DNA from 3 places in the Bacillus sp. H1a genome. Region 3 is predicted to be linked to each of the others. Evidence: riboswitches for the same ligand, from Rfam matches in the RefSeq annotation. Region 3 holds a riboswitch; each other region holds the start of a gene.

Region 1 (3,281 bases), on a different contig from region 3:
AATTGCCGCCGCTCCAAGAATAAGTAATGGCTGAGATACAATCGTAATCGCGATTAACTTCATTTCTTTTCCTTCCAATTTCTTATTCAAAAATTCCGGTGTACGGCCGATCATCAATCCTGCTAAAAACACAGCAATCATCGCATACATGATTATATTCATAAACCCAACTCCAATACCACCAAACACTGCTCCTAAAAGCATATTTACAAGCGGGACCATCCCTCCAATTGGCGTTAACGTGTCATGAGTCGTATTGACCCCACCAGTACCAGAGGCACTTGTAACATTCGCGTAAAGAGCTGAAGAAATAACACCGAGACGCGTTTCTTTCCCTTCCATATTTCCTTGTGAGCTTTCTAATCCTAATTGATTTAACAGCGGATTCCCCTTTAATTCAGTCGTAGCAAGAACCGAGAAACCAATTATAAAAAGAATAAGCATTGATATAAAAAGCATTCGTCCTTGCTTTCGATTACCGACCATTCTCCCATATACAAATGGAAACGCCATTGGCATTAGCATTTGTAATACCATCTGCAACACATTACTGACCATATTAGGATTTTCGAAAGGGTGTGCAGAAACCGTTCCAAAAAATCCGCCACCGTTGTCACCTAGTTCTTTAATAGATAATAAAGAAGCTACCGGCCCGCGTGGAAGCTCTTGTATTGTTCCTGCTACCGTTTTCACAGTTACTGTTGGATCAAGGGTTTGCGGTACTCCTAATAATACAAATAACAATGATGTTATAAACGCAATCGGCAGAAGTACACGTATAATAGATTGAACAAAATCAACAAAAAAGTTCCCAATTCTTTTCCCAGCCAATAGACGAATAAATGTAATACCTACCGCCATTGAAGTTGCTGGAGCCGCGAACATCATAAACGTTACGCCTATCATTTGAGAAAAATGCGATAAACTACTTTCACCACCATAATGTTGTAAATTTGCATTCGTCATAAACGTAATCGCTGTATGAAAAGCTAAAGTAGGTTCTAATCCTTCAAAATGATTAGGGTTTAACGGCAATATTCCTTGTAACCTAAAAATAGCATATACGACTACAATAAAAGAAAAATTCGTCATTAATAAGCAAAAAATATATCTTTTACCACTTTGACTATGACCTTTAACTCCAGTCACTTTAAATAATACTGTTTCTATCGGTCCAAATACTTTTTGAAATGAATGATGCTTTTGAAAAGCGTTATATAAATAATCTCCCATAGGTTTTGCGATTAACACGAATAGAACAATTGTAATTAGACTTGTAAACCAGCTCATTCTTTTCTCCCTCTCTTTAAGAATACATATTTTCATTTTTTGCTACTAAGAGAATAAAAAAAGAAAACACTAGGTTGCACCTAGTGTTTTATATACACAAGTCCCCCCTCTCAAAACGCTGACGAGGTTAGCTGTCGGATTCGGACCTTGAGATTAGCCCTACCTATAAAAAGGATTCACCCCTAATGCCATATGCACAAATTTGGTTCCCCCGCTCCATAATGGATTAAGCGATACATATTCGGCTGCCAAATACAAATTGAGCTATTCTGTCTGTAAATATACTCCTCTGAATTGTACTTGTAAAGAGAGAAATATAATTCTCTTTTTACAACAAACTATTACAAAATAACTATTAAAAATAGCCATGCACGGATGCTCTCCGTACATGGCTATTTTTATTTTTTTGGCACTAACAAAATACCTAAACTAATAACACAAAAACTCATTATTTGCTGTATAGACAGACCCAATAGAATCGAGTTTTGTTCACTAATTAGCGAAAGGAGTATATGAGCTATTCCTTCACAGATTAGAAAGAAGCTTATATTCTTTCTATTTCCTAATCTTTCATTCTTTAACCATAACGAGCCTATTATACAAAGTGCGAGTACAATTTCATACACGAAAATAGGATGATATAAAAATTTAGATTCATATATTTTCACACCCCAAGGCACTGTAGTTTGTACACCTAATTTTTGATGAAATAGAAAATAAAAAATAATACTCATGCATAGTCCAAAAGGCAATGCATCAAGTAAAATACGAAGCGAAAATTGCTTCTTTTTACTTTTCCAAACAATGTATATACTTGCAATTATGCACCCCACTATAATGTGCTGAATACTTCCTACAGCTAATAACGCTTGCAATGGCGATCCTATTGCCCATACTGGATTTAAAATTGCCGGTGCAAATTTCCATACAAATACGATGATAAGAAAAGCATTTGTTACAACATCCATCATTTTTTCATATGATACATTTTGGTGCCTCATCTTTCGTTTCATCAGTATAAATCCAAATAGACTTCCTATTATAAGCGATACTGGTTGTAACCTCACTATCCACTCCATCACTATAAAATCCCCTCTTAATTCTCAATTAATTTCTTAAACTTCTCTTCTAATTGATCTGGAGGTAATACCCCTCGTGCTTGATCTGCTATAATTCCATCTTTATTAACAAAAAATGTCGTTGGTAACGAGAATACTTTATAATCAATTCCAGCTACTCCATCCATATCTAATAGAACAGGAAATTTAAATCCGTGACGATCTGCAAATGCGCTCGCTTCTTGTACTGGATCCCCGATAGTTGCATTTACCGCAAAGATTTCAACATCCTTCTTATATTTATCATACAAACGAACTAAGTCAGGAGCCTCCATTTCACATGGGCCACACCATGATGCCCAAAAATTAATAATATATGGTTTTCCCTTTGCATCATTTAACGAATAAAGCTTTCCATCTAATCCTTTTAATGTTATGTTCGGCGCTTTAAATCCCACTTGTGGTAATACTTCTTTCTCTTGTAACTCCGCTTGTTTCGCTTTTCTTTCTTTTTCTTCTTTCTTAGTATTATAAAAGTTAACTCCTGCCCAAATTAGTGCCCCAGCTAGTATAATAGCAATTAGTTTCTTCACTTTTCTTCCTCCTCATTTCTAAAATCCTGTAATATATGATAAATAAGATGGATATAGCGGTAAAGAACATGGTGATATAAATGAAAGTACCCCTGTCCCTACTACTAGCCAAATTGTTAGATCCGCTGCATTCATTTTATTCCTCCATATTACACTACAAATTGTAGTGCTAATAAGTAAAAAAAGAGGCTATATGCACTCTCCGACAATAAGTACAATCGACATACAAAATAGCCCTAACGTAACATATACTGAATTTGTATGTAATGGTATATTGAGCTTAACAACTTTTTCATTCAACACTTGCTCGATCCGTAAATTAATTGCGGTTTTCGCAAAT
Region 2 (3,281 bases), on a different contig from region 3:
AACATTATTGTTTTTTCTATACTTCTTTCTGTTTTTTAGTGAAGGTAGAAAATGTATGATCGTTCAATGGGGATTTTGAATAATTTAGTGCACGTATAAAAACAGCATTTGATGAAATTGGATGTTTGCTTTTAATACATAGATAAATAAGTGAGTTCTAAAAATGGTGAGTATTGAAATATAAATGTGATGGAAAGGAGAGGGGAGCATGACTATAATTACTTTTTTAGGTTTGTTTTGGGGCTGGATTATATTAATTGTATCCGGAATTCTTTTTATACGGCCATCCGTGTTACGCGAATTGAAAAGGCTAGTTGTGGAAGATAGAGGTTCTGGAATTATGTATGGATTTTTATCAATTTTCTTAGGCGTAAGCACAGTTATTTTGCATAATGTATGGGAGTTCAATTGGCAAGGCTTTGTAACACTTATAGGGTGGCTATCACTCTTAAAAGGGATTTACATTATTTCATATCCTGAACCATCAAAAAAGACAAATTTTGAAGTGCGTGTACTATCTACTCGTATAGTACTTGCAGTTATTTCTGCTTTAGCTATTTGGATGCTTGTTGTAATTTATACGCAATAAATTTATCGGTGTTTAAGAATAAAAAAGTCTGTTTTAAGTTACATTATGTAAAAACAGACTTTTTTAATGTTGTAACTTAGTTCAAATCAATTATCGATTCCTTTTATTTTCTTGTGTAATATCCCGTTCTTTTTCCATATTACCGTATAGATGGTTGATTTCTTTTCTAACTTCATCTAAAAAATAATCTGATAAGATTGGTTTCTTTTTCTTTGACATATGAGCCTCCTAAATGGTTGTAATATTATTAATTATGATTATTTATTCTGGAATCATACATAATCATCATAATTTTTTTAGCTTTTTAAAATTTGAGTTATTTTATGAAAATTTTTATTTACTTTTTAAAAATAAAGGAGTATTATAATCCACAGTTTCAATTTTCTAAATCGCTGAAACTGCATGGTGCGGGGGACCCGTTTAAATGGATTAGTACATAATTCAATGGGGTGAATCCTTGAAAAAGGTAGGGCTACTCATAGGCCCGAATCCGACAGCTAACCTCGTAAGCGTTATATTGAGAAGGAAGGTGGAGCTTGTGCGACAAAAAAATTAATGTCTACAAGTCTATTCGTTATGGCTTGTAGACATTTTTATTTTCTGAAGAGATAGTTTATTGGTTGTGACTAGCAGAATGGTTCGTACAAAATTATTGGAGAGTGGACAGCAGTGGTTTCAGCTATCAAAAAATTTTTAATTGGAAGACCGTTAAAATCAACCGAGTTAGGAGAACAAAAGCTTAATAAAACGAAGGCGTTAGCGATTTTATCTTCTGACGCATTGTCATCGGTTGCTTATGGTCCAGAGCAAATTTTAATTGCATTAGCAGGTCTTGGAGCAGTAGCTTATTGGTATTCTATTCCAATAGCTGTTGGGGTATTAGTATTATTGACAGCTCTTATTTTATCTTATCGACAAATTATTTTTTCTTACCCTCATGGCGGGGGGGCATATGTTGTATCAAAAGAAAATTTAGGGATGAATCCAGGCTTAATAGCAGGAGGATCTTTATTAGTTGATTACATTTTAACTGTTGCAGTAAGTGTGTCTGCAGGTACAGATGCGCTCACATCTGCTTTTCCTAGCTTACATGCACATAATGTAATCATTGCGATTATATTTGTCATATTGATTACTATTTTAAATTTAAGAGGGGTAACTGAATCAGCTTCGATTTTAGCATATCCTGTTTATTTATTTGTTTTAGCATTATTTATACTAATTGGTGTAGGAATATATAATATTTTAACTGGTCAAGTTTCACCGACTTTACATTCGCCAATTGGAACACCCGTTGCAGGAATTAGTTTGTTTTTACTGTTAAGAGCGTTTGCATCAGGAAGTTCTGCTTTAACAGGTGTTGAAGCAATCTCTAATGCAATCCCAAATTTTAAAGATCCTTCTCCTAACAATGCGGCAAAAACATTGCTTGCGATGGGTGCTTTACTTGCCGTTTTATTTTCGGGAATTGTCTTTTTAGCTTACTATTATGGCATTAATCCAAGTAAACAAGTAACGGTTGTTTCACAAATCGCTGAACAAACATTTGGACGTAATTTCATGTACTATTTCATACAAGGTACAACAGCTTTAATATTAATTCTTGCTGCTAATACAGGATATTCTGCCTTTCCATTATTGGCGGTTAATCTTGCGAAAGATAAGTTCATCCCGAGAATGTTTACAATTAGAGGAGACCGTCTAGGGTATTCAAACGGTATTATTATACTTGGGATTGCTTCGATTATTTTAATTGTAGCTTTCCAAGGGAAAACAGAACACTTGATTCCGCTATATGCGGTAGGGGTATTTATTCCATTTACACTTTCTCAAACTGGAATGGTACTAAAATGGCTTCGTGAAAAACCTGAGGGATGGATGTTACGATTAACGATTAATTTAACTGGTGCAGTTATTAGTTTTATCGTTATGAGTATGTTCTTTTTAACTAAATTCGCGCAAGTTTGGTCAATACTTATTTTCTTACCTTTCATTATCTTCTTGTTTCATCGAATTAAGAAGCATTATGATGCAGTGGGTGATCAATTAAGTTTAAAAACTTGTGAGCGAATTGTTCCGATTGAGGGGAATGTAATTGTCGTTCCTGTAGCTGGCATGACTCATGTAGTAGAAAATTCATTGAATTATGCTAAGGCTCTTTCTGCAGATCAAGTTATCGCTGTATATGTTGCTTTTGACAGAGAAGAGGAAAAGAAATTTGAAGAGAAATGGAAGAAGTGGCAACCTGAAGTAAGGCTTGTTACATTACATTCTCATTATAGAAGTATTATTCAACCGTTAACAAAGTTTATTGATACGGTGCAATATAAGGCGAGTGAATCAAATTACCGAGTTACGGTCGTTATACCACAGTTTATTCCGAAAAAAGGTTGGCATAACATTCTTCATAATCAGTCTAGTTTACTCATTCGTGCGTTTCTACTGTATCGAAGAAATGTTGTTATTACGACAGTGCCATATCATTTGAAAAAATAAGAAAAATAAATGTTAGAGATAGCTTCACTTTTGTGAAGCTATCTTTTTGTATGTTCTATGCATAATTGCATATCGGCCTAAAAGATATACTAATATAATTTTATTGTTTGTGGGTTAGTCACGTTTTCTAGTGTGAGTTATGGATATTTCAATTGAGTTAGTCTCTCGGATTTTATTTTGAAATAAGGACATGAGA
Region 3 (3,281 bases):
TTTTACCTAAAAACTCTGGTGTCCGTCCGACCATTAATCCAGATATAAAGACTGCAATAATTGCATACATGATAATATTGATAAAGCCTGCTCCAACGCCGCCATATACTGTATTCAACATCATATTTACGAGTGGAACTAAACCACCAATTGGTGTTAACGTATCATGCATCGTATCAACTGCCCCTGTTTCAGCAGCTGTCGTTACTGTCGCATAAAGTGAAGAGAATACTGTTCCGAATCGTACTTCTTTTCCTTCTGTACTTCCTTGCACATGTTCAATACCTATTCCATTTAACGCTGGATTCCCGTTTAATTCAGATGTCGTAATCGTTATAAACCCTAGTAAAAACACCATAAATAGTGAAACGAAAAGGATACGTCCTTGTTTTTTATTTCCTACCATTCGTCCGTACGTAAATGGAAGTGCTGTTGGCAATAACATCATAAGCATCATTTGTAAAATATTAGTGATTTGTCCTGGATTTTCAAATGGATGCGCTGAGTTTGCCCCGAAAAATCCACCACCGTTATTCCCAAGTTCCTTAATTGAAACGAATGATGCAACTGGTCCACGTAATATACTTTGCTTTGCACCTTCAATCGTATGTGCTGTAACTGCCCCGTCTAACGTTTGTGGTACACCGAGTGCGACAAAGGCTAACGCCGCAATAAATGCAATTGGAAGAAAAACTCTCGTTAAAGCTCTCGTAAAATCAACGAAGAAGTTCCCAAGTTCTTTTCCAGCAAGCCCTCTTATAAATGCCATAACAATCGCTAAAGTCGTTGCTGGTGCTGCAAACATTAAAAACGTAATGGCGATTAATTGTGATAAATAAGACAAACCATTTTCACCGCTATAATGCTGTAAGTTTGTATCGGCCATAAAACTAATTGCTGTATTAAAAGCGAGCGTAGGCTCCATCCCTGCAATATGCGCTGGATTTAGCGGCAGCACACCTTGTAATCTGAAAATGAAATATACAACGACAATCATAAATCCATTTAACAATACTAGTGATAATGCGTATTGCTTCCACGTTTGATTGTATTGTTTCACCCCTGTAATTTTAAATATAAGTTTTTCAAAAGGCCCGAATACTTTATCTAGCGTCTTGCTACCTTGAAAGGCTTTCTCTAAATAAATCCCCATTGGCTTTGCTACTAAAATAAACAAGAGCATTGTAATAACAACTGCAACCCAAATCATAATGAATGATTCCCCCTAATTAAAACTTTTCTGGATTTAATAATGCGTACACTAAGTACACCGTAATCGCTGCAACAATAACCGATAAGGCAATCATCATGATTGCTTCCCTTCTTTCACAACTTTATCTGACCAACTTGCAAGACTTGCCATCGATGCAACTAATACAACAAATATCCCGATCATTACAACATCTAACATAGCTATCCCTCACTTCTTTTCTTGTAAAAATTTACCATTAAAATATTAAAAAAGAACACTGAGCTCTACTCAGTGTTCAAAAAATGAACAACAAAAAGTAAACCTCCTCTCTAAACGCTTACGAGGTTAGCTGTCGGATTCGGGCCTAAAGAGTAGCCCTACTTTCAAAACTGAAAGATTCACCCCAAGTGACGATGCACAAAATTGGTTCCCCCGCTCCATTTCTGGAACTCAGCGATTTTAGGTTTTTTTGGAAATTTTATGAATGATTTATGAGAGTAAATATACTCCTCTATATTTAACTTGTAAAGAGGCAAATTACTTTAAATAAGAAAATATTTTATTATTTAAACGCTTACATTACACGTTATTAATGTTCTTTCATCTATTTTCTTGTCTTTTCTTTCTTTTTCATAGAAATGATCTTTTAAATATGAAATAAAAAGAGCGAATTACATAAAGTGCATAGCTTGTTGCACTCAGCATTCGCTCTTTTATTCAATGCTTAATCTCCTCGTAAAAATGCACGTAAATTTCTCCCGCGAATATAAACTTGTGACAATTCTGCATGTAGCTGCTCATATTCGATAATATCTGTTTTTAAATATAAAGCATCTTTCGATGGCAATATTATATATGGCCTCGGAAAAATCGGATCGAGCACTACCAATTCTTGAACTCGCTCTACCGATACCGCCCAACGATTCGCTATATCTCCAAGTAGTAATACTTTCATCTTCGCTTCCTCCCGCCCTATTCAAAAAATAAAAACGAAATGTTATCACAGTTTGTAAACACGACAATTTTAGCTCCAATTGTTTCATAGAGCCTGGCCGGATATCGTTTATTCCTTGTGACAACAGTAATAGGCGCTTGAAAAGAAAAACGAATACGTTCTGTGAAGAAACTAACTATTGAAAGCTCATCTCCGAGCAAAATCACCTTCTTAATACACTCGCAAATACTAGTAAAATCCTGCTCCTTATTACAGCTATAAGTCGAATCAAATCCATAGTTTCTAACTTCAGCTGCTATCTCTTCATTTGCTGTAAAAATAATTAACTCATGCTGAAATGCTACTAGCTCTCTTAAACTCTTTACTTTATTTTCTTCTCCAACACAAATAAGTGTTAATTCCATATACCTCATCCTCCTTAGCATAAAAGAATCTAAACATAGATTGATATTCTCCTATACTAATCAGACCGATGAAGTGATGTATCCATCATGGCACCGTCCTCTCTCAAGACGCTTACGAAGTTAGCTGTCGGATTCGGACTTTGAGAGTAGCCCTACTTTCAAAATTGAAAGATTCACCCCTAGTGACGACGCACAAATTGGTTCCTCCGCTCCATAAATCTGGACTCAGCGTATTACAAAATAATCCATTATCCCCACATAATACGGAAATAAAAAACAGATTCTGGCTGATATATTACTCTTAAATTTTGAAAAAGTAAACAGAAAAAAAGCCAGTTAAAAAACTAGCTTTTCATGTCTTTATACATGTGTCTTATTCACTTTATAAGCAAAATGATTCGTCGGTCCATGACCAATTCCAATATTCAAAGGCTCTTCAATCGCTATACTAATAAATTGTTTTGCCTCTTGAACTGCCTCTTCAATTGAATATCCTTTAGCAAGTCCTGCTGTAACTGCAGACGCGAATGTACACCCGCTCCCGTGCGTTTGCTTCGAAGGAATTCTTTCACTTCTAAATTCGATAAACTGCTCACCATCAAAGAGTAAATCGATTACTTTATTACCTTGATACTCTGCATGTCCGCCCTTCATAAGAACATATTTAGCTCCTAATTCATGCAATACTTTCGCAGCTTCTTTACTATCTTCTATATTATGAATCTCTAGT

Evidence for each region. A riboswitch is a leader RNA that binds a small molecule or an ion and turns the genes downstream of it on or off. The one in region 3 is predicted to bind cyclic di-AMP.
Region 1: linked by a shared signal. The riboswitch ahead of kdpA (potassium-transporting ATPase subunit KdpA) and the one ahead of U860_RS0122110 (SipW-dependent-type signal peptide-containing protein) in region 3 are both predicted to bind cyclic di-AMP.
Region 2: linked by a shared signal. The riboswitch ahead of U860_RS0130520 (APC family permease) and the one ahead of U860_RS0122110 (SipW-dependent-type signal peptide-containing protein) in region 3 are both predicted to bind cyclic di-AMP.

Annotation. Positions count from the first base shown of each region.
Region 1 is NZ_AYMH01000028.1:63,517-66,797, forward strand. It holds gene kdpA (potassium-transporting ATPase subunit KdpA) at 1-1,290, opposite strand, end outside; cyclic di-AMP (ydaO/yuaA leader) riboswitch at 1,391-1,533, opposite strand; gene U860_RS0113730 (prolipoprotein diacylglyceryl transferase family protein) at 1,689-2,372, opposite strand; gene U860_RS0113735 (TlpA disulfide reductase family protein) at 2,387-2,941, opposite strand; partial or broken gene U860_RS33320 (cytochrome c biogenesis protein CcdA) at 2,966-3,076, opposite strand; gene U860_RS0113745 (M56 family metallopeptidase) at 3,131-3,281, opposite strand, start outside.
Region 2 is NZ_AYMH01000132.1:2,808-6,088, forward strand. It holds gene U860_RS0130505 (hypothetical protein) at 209-589, shown strand; gene U860_RS36935 (hypothetical protein) at 680-808, opposite strand; cyclic di-AMP (ydaO/yuaA leader) riboswitch at 970-1,116, shown strand; gene U860_RS0130520 (APC family permease) at 1,259-3,085, shown strand.
Region 3 is NZ_AYMH01000047.1:12,859-16,139, reverse strand. It holds gene kdpA (potassium-transporting ATPase subunit KdpA) at 1-1,210, opposite strand, end outside; gene kdpF (K(+)-transporting ATPase subunit F) at 1,230-1,310, opposite strand; gene U860_RS0122110 (SipW-dependent-type signal peptide-containing protein) at 1,307-1,411, opposite strand; cyclic di-AMP (ydaO/yuaA leader) riboswitch at 1,513-1,658, opposite strand; gene U860_RS0122105 (hypothetical protein) at 1,917-2,147, opposite strand; gene U860_RS0122100 (hypothetical protein) at 2,165-2,551, opposite strand; cyclic di-AMP (ydaO/yuaA leader) riboswitch at 2,645-2,792, opposite strand; gene thiD (bifunctional hydroxymethylpyrimidine kinase/phosphomethylpyrimidine kinase) at 2,912-3,281, opposite strand, start outside.